3 regions of the Devosia sp. MDV22-iso42 genome follow, and region 3 is predicted to be linked to each of the others. Evidence: riboswitches for the same ligand, from Rfam matches in the RefSeq annotation. Region 3 holds a riboswitch; each other region holds the start of a gene.

Region 1 (3,264 bases), on a different contig from region 3:
CGGAAAGGCGCTGGCACTGGCGGGGGTGGCAGTCATCAGGCCTTCTTGACGAACTCGGTGCGCAGGACCAGGCCCTTGACCTTTTCGGCATTGCACTCGATTTCGGCGGTGTCGCCGGTCAGGCGGATATTCTTGACCAGGGTGTCGCGCTTGAGCGTCACCGAGGTGCCCTTGACCTTGAGGTCCTTGATCAGCGTCACGGCGTCGCCGTCATTGAGCTGGGTGCCGTTGGCGTCCTTGGTGATTTCGGTCATGGTTTTTCCTTGGTTGGGCGCCGACCTGACCACCCGCGAGGGAGGCCAGATCGACGCAAGAGCGCATTATGCGGCGACGGCGAGCGCTCGCTGCAGACTGGCGGTAATCGCGGCGCGGTCGAGCGGGCTTTCGCCGATGACAACCAAAGCCGTGTCGCGGCTTTCGCCGGTCTTCCAGGGGCGGTCGAAATAGGCGCTGACGCGGGGGCCGACGGCCTGGATGGCGAGGCGGGCATTGGCGCCGGGAACGGCGGCAAAGCCCTTGAGACGCAGCACGTCATGCTCGCGGATGGTGGCCTCGATGATGGCGAGCAGCTCATCCTTGCCGGCAATGGACGGCAGGCGGATGGAGAAGCTGTCGAAATCGTCGTGCTCGTGCGTCTGGCCGCCGTGCTCAAGCTCGTGATGGCTTGGGCGGTTGGCAATATCGTCCTCGCTGCCCATACCCAGGCCGAGCAGAGCCGTGATATCGACATGGCCATTGCTGGCGCGGATGACGCCGACGCCGGGGCGCAGTTCGGCGCGGATATTGGCCTCGACCTTGTCGAGCATGGCGGCGTCGAGCAGATCGGCCTTGTTGATGACGACCAGATCGGCCACCGAAAGCTGATCCTCGAACAGTTCGCCCAAGGGCGTCTCGTGATCGAGCATTTCGTCCTGGCGGCGCTGGGCGTCGACGGCCGCTTCGTCGCTGGCAAAACGGCCTTCGGCCAGAGCCGAGGCGTCGGCGACGGTGACGATGCCGTCAATGGTGACCTGGGCCTTGATTTCGGGCCAGTTGAAGGCGCGGATCAGCGGCTGGGGCAAAGCCAGGCCGGAGGTCTCGATAATGATGTGGTCGAACTTGTCGGGGCGGGCCAGCAAAGCCTGCATGGTGGGGATGAACTCGTCGGCCACGGTGCAGCAGATGCAGCCATTGGAGAGCTCGATCATGTCCTCCTCGCGGCAGGTTTCATCGCCACAGCCGGCCAGGATATCCTTGTCGACGCCGAGATCGCCGAACTCATTGATGATCAGGGCAATGCGCTTGCCCTTGGGGGCATGGGCCAGCAGGTGGCGCACGAGGGTGGTCTTGCCGGCGCCGAGAAAGCCGGTGATGACGGTGGTGGGAATCTTGCTCATGCCGGCACCCCGCAAAGGCGGCAGCTGGGCAGGACGGAATTGGGGCAGCATAGGGTCTGCGTCATGACATCTCCTGGCCGTCCACCCGACGGCGCAAAGGGTTAAGGGCTCTGCGCCCGGATGGTGTGATGGCAGGTCTCCTGGCTCGCGGTGATCACCACGCCCCTCGCCTTCCCGGCAGCTTGGCTGCCAGTGGCAATTGAGGGGAATGCACCGCTTACAGTTGCGGGGGCAGCCACGGTCTTGCGCCCTGATGGGTACGTCGCACCGTGTTCCCTTAGTCCAGCACAAGCGCGTCAAACGCCTGAACCGGGTATCCTTCCGGCACGGAGCCTTCGGGAACCAACACGGGAAGTGGTGTGCCACCAAATGGCGCGGACTGCAATGTCTGGCCGGCCGTTGCACGGAAAAGGCGGCCGACGTCAAGCCGAGAGGGGCGCAAAGGCGGCGATTTCCGCCCGGCAGCGGCAGGCGACTCGGGCTAGATCAGGACAGAGCCAGGAGACGCGCGATGAAACCGATCAAGTTCAGCAAGGACGAAACCAAGGCCATTGTCGGGGAGATCAAGGATTATTTCCGCGAGGAACTCGACCAGGAGATCGGCAGCATACCGGCTGAACTGCTGATGGCGTTCTTTGCGGAAAAGATGGGCGCCTATTACTACAATCGCGGGGTCTATGACGCCCAGAGCGCGCTCAAGGAGCGGATGGACAGCCTGCATGACGACCTCTACGGGCTCGAGCAGAAGACCAAGCATACCCGCTGAGCGGGCGAGACCTGCAAGAAACCGACTTTCCGAGGGCAGACAGTCCGGCTAGATAGCGCCGCCGGCTGCTGACCGGTTTGTTGAGGAGGAAGCCTTGGGCTTCAATTTTGCCACGCTGGCCCCGATCGGGCTGCTGCTTGCATCCAATGTGTTCATGACCTTTGCCTGGTACGGGCACCTGAAATGGCCCGGCTCGGCGTTGTGGGCGGCGGTGCTGATCAGCTGGGGCATTGCGTTTTTCGAGTATTGGCTGGCCGTGCCGGCCAACCGGATCGGCTATGGCGTCTATTCGGGGGCCGAGCTCAAGACCATCCAGGAGGTGATCTCGCTGTCGGTCTTCGTGCTGTTTGCGGTGTTCTACCTGGGCGAGAAGCTGACCTGGAACCACGGCATCGGCTTCGGCATGATCGCGCTGGGGGCGTTCTTCATCTTCAAGGGGCCGCTGAAATAGCCAGCCCGGCGGACCGGGCTGGCAGAGCGCATTAGCCGAGGCAATCGACCAGGCTGGTGGCAAGGCCGCGCAGCAGGGTGGGATAGAGGTCGGGGCCTTCGGTGAGGGCGCCGCCTTCGGGGTCGAGAACACCAGCCTTGGCCGGCGTGCCCTCGATGATGGCCGAGATGATGGTGGGTTCGAAATTGGGTTCGGCAAAGACGCAGGTGGCGCCGAGCGTGCCGACCTTGGCCTTGAGTTCGTCAATGCGGGCGGCGCCGGGCGCCACCTCGGGGCTGACGGTGACCGAGCCGGCGACATTGAGACCGAAGCGGCTTTCAAAATACTGGTAGGCGTCGTGGAAGACGATGAAGGGCTTGTCGGCGACTGGCGCCAGGGTGGTGCTGAGTTCTGCCTGCAGCGCGTCGAGCTTGACCAGCTCGGCCGCGGCATTGGCCTGGTAGGCTGTCGCATTGTCGGGATCGGCGGCGGCCAAGGTGGTGGCGATCTGGGCGACCATCAACTTGGCATTTTGCGGATCGAGCCAGAAATGCATGTCGCCTTCGCCATGCTCGTCATGGTCATGGCCTTCGTGGTCGTCATGGCCCTCTTCGGCGGCGTGGTCGGTGTGCTCAGCCGCGTCGGCATGGGCAGCGTGCTCTTCAGCGGTTTCGCCGCTGTGGTCGTGCTCC
Region 2 (3,264 bases), on a different contig from region 3:
CGTCCTGACAAAGCCTGTCCGCAGTGCTTTGATAGCCTTCCTGCGATCAAGATTCAGGAGGCGATATATGAGCGCTGAACACTGTCGTCACCAGGTCGATGAGGAAACAAGATGAGCCCGGTCCTGCGTCCTTTGCGAAAACGGGAGCCCATGCCCGACTTCGTCCGCGAGGCGCTCGACGCCAGCGGATTGCGCCCCGCCTATGAGGCGCGCCCGCCCTACCAGCGCAACGACTACCTGCTGTGGATCAACAAGGTGAAGCGCGACGACACCAGGCACAAGCATCTCAAGCAGATGCTCGCCGAACTGCGGGCCGGCGACGTCTATATGGGCATGGCCTGGAAGCGCTAGCGCTCACGTCGGCCGGGTGCCGTCCGGGTTCGCCCCTTCATCAAGATGGCCCTGCACCAGACGCGTCAGCAGGGCGATCTGCTCCTGCTGCTGGCCGATCAGCCGCTTGAGATCGTCATTGCGCATCTGGTCGATCTTGTCATGCAGCGCCATGATCTCGATCTCGGCCTTGAGGTTGCACTCGTAGTCATGGCTGGTGACCAGGCGATCCTTGGCCGATTGCCGGTTCTGGCTCATCATGATGACCGGCGCCTGCACGGCCGCCAGCATCGACAGGATCAGGTTGAGGAAGATGAAGGGATAGGGGTCGGGCGCCCGGCCCGCCATCAGCAGGTTGCTCGCCACCCAGGCCAGCAGGGCCAGGCCAAAGAAGATCAGGAACGTCCAGGAGCCGCCGAACGCGGCCACGCCATCGGCGAGCCGCTGGCCGAAGGTAGCATCCTCGTCAAAGGTCTTGCTGGTGTCCAGCGCCAGCGTCTGCCGGCTCAGCGCCTTTTCCAGCACATGCCGCTCGCGCGCATCGAGCGCGGTCTCGCCCTTGTCCAGAAACCGCTCGGCCGCGTGACCGAGCTTGTCAGATGTCGTCGTCGCCATGCCAGCCTCACCACTAGTGTGACGGCCAGTCTATACCGATCGCGGTCGAGGCGGGTCGTTAAAACAGCGGTCCGGACGGGTGGCAGCCCCGCTGGGCGAGGCTGCCGTAAACGTCAGGCGCCGGCGTGGTAGAGCCGGTTATGCAACAGGGGCAGGCCCTTGAAGCCGCCGGAGAGCTTGGCCAAAGCCAGTACGCCCAGGTCAATCAGCGGCTCCAGCACGATCACCAGCATATAGGCGGCGCCGAAGCTGGCCGTGGCGGCCAGGTTCTGCGCTCCAAGACCGCCGCCATAGAGCGACCAGAAGGCGACCCAAGCGACGGTGCCGCCCTGATAGGCAGTCGACAGCATCAGCGCCTGGCCGTAGCCGACGTCCTTGTAGGCCGTGGCCTGCGGGATGATGCGCTTGGCCAGGAAGGTCATGGCAAAAAGCGGCACGATCAGCGTGGTGACGTTCATGCCATATTGCGGTAGGTCGAACGGCGCAAAGAACAGGCCCTGCAGCAGCAGGCCCAGGGCCAGGCCCAGCCCGGTCGCGCCGGCGCCAAAGATCAGGAACAGGGTCGAGCCCAGGATCAGGTGGACTTCCGACACGCCGACGGCATGGTGCGGAAACACCTCGAAGAAGCTGAATACCAGCGCCGTGGTGCAAAGGCTCCGCAGCGCCAGGGCGCCGGCGCCTTCGGTGCGAATCGTGTCGAGCGCCATTTTGCCGGCCAGCCCGAACGATCCGGCGGCCGTGGCGTAGCTCAGGGTAATCTTGGCACCGTCAACGATGCCCGGTTCGATATGCATGTCTGTCTCCTCTCCGCACCCACCGTGCGGCCTGCTGTCGTCAATGAGCACGGCTGTGCTCGCACTTGATGGCAGGTCTCCTGGCTCACGGATTGCATCGGCACGCGCCTTCCCGACTTGGCGTCAGTGGCATATTGCGGCCGAAAACCGTTTACAGTTGCGGGGGCAGCCACGGTTTTGGCTCCTGATGGATACGCCGCACCGTGTTCCCTTTTCATCCGCCCCGCGCATGCGGGGGCGAAAACCATCACGATCACGTTAGCGCATGACGCCGTGCCGGGACAAGCGCCATGCAGGGGCCGGAGCACCCGCCCGCATCAAGCAGAAATTTGTCGCAGCATTTGCATCGCACCGGCAGCGCGCCTATATAGGGATTGCTCGCAAGAGCTATGGCGATAAATTGTCATCGTAATAAGCCATTCGGACCCGGGGGCAGTACCCGGCGCCTCCACCATCTACCCCTTTTCGGGGCAGCCAATGGGGGCGAAACAGGATCGACGAGGGTGTAAAGGGTGTGCTTTTGCTCGGTGAGGTACCACCGTTATCGGTCCGAAACTTATAGTTGCAAATGACAACAATAAGGCTCCAGTCGCTCTCGCTGCGTAAGCAGTGCTAGCATTGGGAAATTAAGTCCTCCACCCCTAGCCGGGTGACAGGCGGGGTTCGCAGGCACCTGGCAACAGAAGCCTGCACTTTCATTTTCAGGTACCGGGCAGCCGACAAGCTTTAGTTCTTGAAATCGCACGGAACGTAGGGCTGATATGGGCCGTTCGGGATTCTATCTCTCAGCACCGGAAGGGTGACCATGGCCGAAGACCACATGCGCTACGATATTCTCGCCCAGGAAGCCCTGCGCGGCGTCGTGCGCAAGGTATTGGCGGAAGTCGCCCGGACCGGCCTGCCCGGCGAGCACCACTTCTTCATTTCCTTCCTGACCCGCGCCCCCGGCGTGCGCCTGAGCGAGAAGCTGCTCGGCCAGTACGACAAGGAAATGACCATCGTCATCCAGAACCAGTATTGGGACCTCAAGGTGTCCGAGACCGGTTTTGAGGTCGGCCTGTCCTTCGACGGCATTCCCGAAACCCTCGTCATTCCCTTTTCGGCGGTCAAAGGCTTCTTCGATCCGTCGGTCCAGTTCGGCCTGCAGTTTGATCCGCAGACCGCGCCGGGCGCCGAAATGGTCGAAAATGCCGAGGATGACGCCGTTGAGGCCGAAGCCGGCGCGGCGGGCACCGAGAGCGAAAAGCCCGGCGAAAAGGTCGTCAGCCTCGACGCCTTCCGCAAGAAGCCCTGAACCCCGCCGATGGACAAGCGTTCCCTGTCCATCGCCGGCCACCGCACCTCCATTGCGCTTGAGCCTGAATTCTGGGCGGCGCTGGAACTGATGGCCCATGAGGCCGGGCAGACCATGACCGCCCTGATTGCCAGCATCGACGCCGACCGGCAGACCACCAATCTTTCATCGGCGGCGCGCGTGGCGGTGCTCGGCTGGTATCGCCGCAAGGCGGAAACGCCGCCAGCTGAC
Region 3 (3,264 bases):
CCGAGCAGGACCTCCTTGCTGGGATAGTCCGGCGAGAGCTCGGGCAGCTGCTTGACATCCTGGCGGAGGGTTTCGTCGAGGGTCTTCCATTCTGACACGCCGGTATAGCCGACCATGTGGTCGGTCAGGCCGAGCGCCAGCATCATTTCGGTGAGGTTGACGTCATTGGACACCGCGCGCTGCGGCGGCGCCGCAAAGGTCACCTCGCGGGCGCAGCTCTTGACGGTGACGGGAAAGGCTTGGGCTGCCGACGCCGAGGCGAGCAGCAGGCCTGTGGCCAGCAGGGTATGAACGAAACGCACGCAGAAACTCCTTAGGCTTTGAGGGGAAGGTGAAAGGAAAAGCGGGGACGGCCCGTCGCGGGATGGCTGTCGATGGTGGTGGCGACCGAAAAGGTCTGGTCGATTGCTGCCGGGGTCAGCACGTCGAGCGGACGGCCGATATCGACCTGCCGCCCCTGGTCGAGCACCAGAACCTGGTCGGCATGGGCGGAGGCCAGGGCCAGGTCGTGCAGCGACACCACCACCGTGGTGGGCAGCGCGGCCAGCAGAGCCAGCACTTCGAGCTGGTGCCGGATATCGAGGTGATTGGTCGGTTCATCCAGGATCAACAGGTCGGGCTTTTGCACCAGCGCCCGGGCAATCAGCACGCGCTGCTTCTCGCCACCCGACAGGCTGGCAAAATTGCGCGGTGCCAGGGCGATAAGGCCGAGCAAGGCCAGCGCCTCAAGCACCGGTTGTTCATCGACGGCGGCAAAAGGGCCCTGATGCGGCGCCAGTCCCAGGGCGACGACTTCGGCCACGGTCAGGCCGAAATCACTGGCCGGTTCCTGCAGCACGGTGGCAATCCGCCGCGCCACGGCCTTGGGCCGGAGTGTCCAGAGGTCCTGCCCATCAAGTTGCACCAGACCAGCCGTGGGCCGGTGATAGCGATAGAGGCAGCGCAGCAGACTGGATTTGCCGGCGCCATTGGGGCCGACCACGGCCAGCATCTGTCCCGGCTGCACCGAAAAGTGTAGTCCCGAAATGATCGCCTGCTGCGGGCTCGGACCCCAGCTCAACTGGTTCACGCTGAGGCCAGCGGGGCGTGGGCCGAGGGAATGTTGCAGCGCGATCATGCCAGACTCCGCAGACGATTGGGCACTCGTCGCAGATATCCAGACGAATGTGATGTTATTACATTACGTAGAGTAGATCGGCAACCTGCAATCGCAGCTACTGGCTGGTTCAGCGCCGATCGGCCAGGTTGCCCGTGGCAACTATCTGGGTGGCATGGACGCGCCTGTTCCACCGGACCCCCCCGCTAAAAGGCGGGGCAGACCAGGCGAACCCATCAGGCATAGACCAGCAGTAATGTCGTCATGCGCCATCATCGTTCTCCGCGGCACACCCCGGCCGGGTTGAAGATATGTCGATGGCAGGTCTCCTGGCTCACGGGTCTATGCGCTGTCTGGGCCTTCCCGATCCAAGAGGATCAGTGGCGATTCCAGCAGAACTCACCGCTTACAGTTGCGGGGGCAGCCACGGTTTTGCGCCCTGATGGGTACGTCGCACCGTGTTCCCTTTTAATCCCCTTTGGCCGGCGGGCCGCGAAGGAACCTTCAACATGGCGCAACAAGCCATCCTGGCCCCCTGAAGTCAAGGGCGCAGGCAAGCCCCCTCACCCCGCCAGATCAAACCGGCACAACTTGCCCGCCGTGCTCAGCGCCCCCAACTGCCTTCCATGGGCGGCAAAGGCCAGAAAAGCGACCGGATCGCCATCGGCCTCGTGCATGGGCAGCATGGCGCCGTCTTCGGACCGGCACAGCTGCACCGCGCCGTCGCGATAGCCGAGTGCCAGCATGGGTGCGCTAGGGTGCCAGGCCAGGGCGGTCACCGGCACGCCGCGTTCCCCCAGGCTGATCGCCGATGTCCCCATCGGCCCCTCCCGTCCGGCAAAGGACCAGACGATGGCGCCGTCGGCGCCCGAGGATGCCAAGAGCCGTCCATCGGCCGACCAGGACAACGATCGTGGCTTGGTGGGATAGCCGGACATGGCCATATTGACCGCGTCCTTGACGCGCCAGCCATGCAGCGCGTTTTCGCTCATGATCGACACGACAAACTTGCCATTGGGGCTGAAGCTCACCCCGATATGGGAGCCCTTCCAGGCCAGCAGGCGCGGTTCCCGCTTGGGATGGGCGGCGTCGATCAGGCTGACGCCACCATAATGGGCCACCGCCAGGCTGGCGCCCTTGGCATCGAAGGCGAGGCCTGCCGCTGTCGACGGCATGTCCTTGCAATGGCGCTCATCGCCCAGCCAAAGCTGGACCTGCTTGCCGATGCCGACCGCAATCTGGCCCTTACGGCCAACGGCAACGGCGTCGATCCAGCGGCCGGGCTGGTGGAGCAGTTTTTCGCTGCCGTCCTGGCTTGCCGCCATGACGCGCCCGTCATCGCCGCCGGTAATCACGCGGCCGCCAGCAGCATGGGCGGCGAGCGCCAGGATGGCGCCCTGGTGCAGGTCCATGGAGGTGAGCGCGTGATCATCAGCGCCGGCAAAATGGAGCCTGCCGTCACCGGAGGCGGCCACCAAGCTATCGTGCAGCCAGACCAGCCCGGTGCCGGGTGCACCGAGCTGCCAATCGGCCACCCGCGCCCGGATCGCTGGCTCGGGCCGGTCAGAAACAAATCCGGTCATCATGCCTGGCACTGCGCAAAGCCGGTCCGCAGCAGCTGCTCGGGCAGGTCGCGGCCGATGAAAACCAGGCGGCTCTGGCGCGGTTCATCAGCCTTCCAGGGGCGCTGGTAATCGCCCTCGAGCAGCATGTGCACGCCCTGCACCACAAAGCGCTCCGGATCGTCCTTGAAGGCGATGATGCCCTTCATGCGCAGGATGTCGGTGCCAAAGGTCTGCGTCACCTGGCGGATCCAGGTGGAGAAGGCCTTTTCGTTGAGCGGGCTCTCGCTCACCAGCGACACGCTGCCGATTTCCTCGTCATGGTCGTGCGCATGGTCTTCGGTCAAAAAGTTCGGCTCGACCTCAAGCACATGCTGCAGATTGAAGGCGTCGCGCCCCAGGACCCGGTCGAGCGGCAGGTCGCAGCGCTTGGCATGCTCTATAGCAGCCAGCGGGTTGACCTTGCGGATGCGCGCCTCCACGGCGGCCAGTTCCTCGGCGCTGACCAGATCGGTCTTGTTGATCACCACCAGGTCGGCAAAGGCCAGCTGTTCGAGCACTTCGGGGGCGGTGTCGATTTCGCCCAGCATATGCTTGGCGTCGACC

Evidence for each region. Region 3 has a riboswitch for cobalamin ahead of AC4NN3_RS01695 (ABC transporter ATP-binding protein). Riboswitches for the same ligand answer to the same signal wherever they lie in the genome.
Region 1: another riboswitch for cobalamin. It lies ahead of cobW (cobalamin biosynthesis protein CobW); the one in region 3 lies ahead of AC4NN3_RS01695 (ABC transporter ATP-binding protein).
Region 2: another riboswitch for cobalamin. It lies ahead of AC4NN3_RS08715 (energy-coupling factor ABC transporter permease); the one in region 3 lies ahead of AC4NN3_RS01695 (ABC transporter ATP-binding protein).

Annotation. Positions count from the first base shown of each region.
Region 1 covers NZ_JBZVWR010000014.1:72,232-75,495, forward strand. The annotation lists gene AC4NN3_RS17450 (hypothetical protein) at 1-36, opposite strand, end outside; gene AC4NN3_RS17455 (alkylphosphonate utilization protein) at 36-254, opposite strand; gene cobW (cobalamin biosynthesis protein CobW) at 321-1,376, opposite strand; cobalamin riboswitch at 1,507-1,687, opposite strand; gene AC4NN3_RS17465 (DUF2164 domain-containing protein) at 1,888-2,142, shown strand; gene AC4NN3_RS17470 (DMT family protein) at 2,237-2,593, shown strand; gene AC4NN3_RS17475 (zinc ABC transporter substrate-binding protein) at 2,625-3,264, opposite strand, start outside.
Region 2 covers NZ_JBZVWR010000007.1:256,172-259,435, reverse strand. The annotation lists gene AC4NN3_RS08725 (YdeI/OmpD-associated family protein) at 151-351, shown strand; gene AC4NN3_RS08720 (DUF1003 domain-containing protein) at 355-945, opposite strand; gene AC4NN3_RS08715 (energy-coupling factor ABC transporter permease) at 1,059-1,739, opposite strand; cobalamin riboswitch at 1,793-2,003, opposite strand; RNA gene ssrA (transfer-messenger RNA) at 2,077-2,433, shown strand; gene AC4NN3_RS08705 (SspB family protein) at 2,545-3,033, shown strand; gene AC4NN3_RS08700 (ribbon-helix-helix domain-containing protein) at 3,043-3,264, shown strand, end outside.
Region 3 covers NZ_JBZVWR010000006.1:2,861-6,124, reverse strand. The annotation lists gene AC4NN3_RS01700 (ABC transporter substrate-binding protein) at 1-302, opposite strand, end outside; gene AC4NN3_RS01695 (ABC transporter ATP-binding protein) at 314-1,117, opposite strand; cobalamin riboswitch at 1,399-1,617, opposite strand; gene AC4NN3_RS01690 (WD40 repeat domain-containing protein) at 1,660-2,682, opposite strand; gene AC4NN3_RS01685 (CobW family GTP-binding protein) at 2,679-3,264, opposite strand, start outside.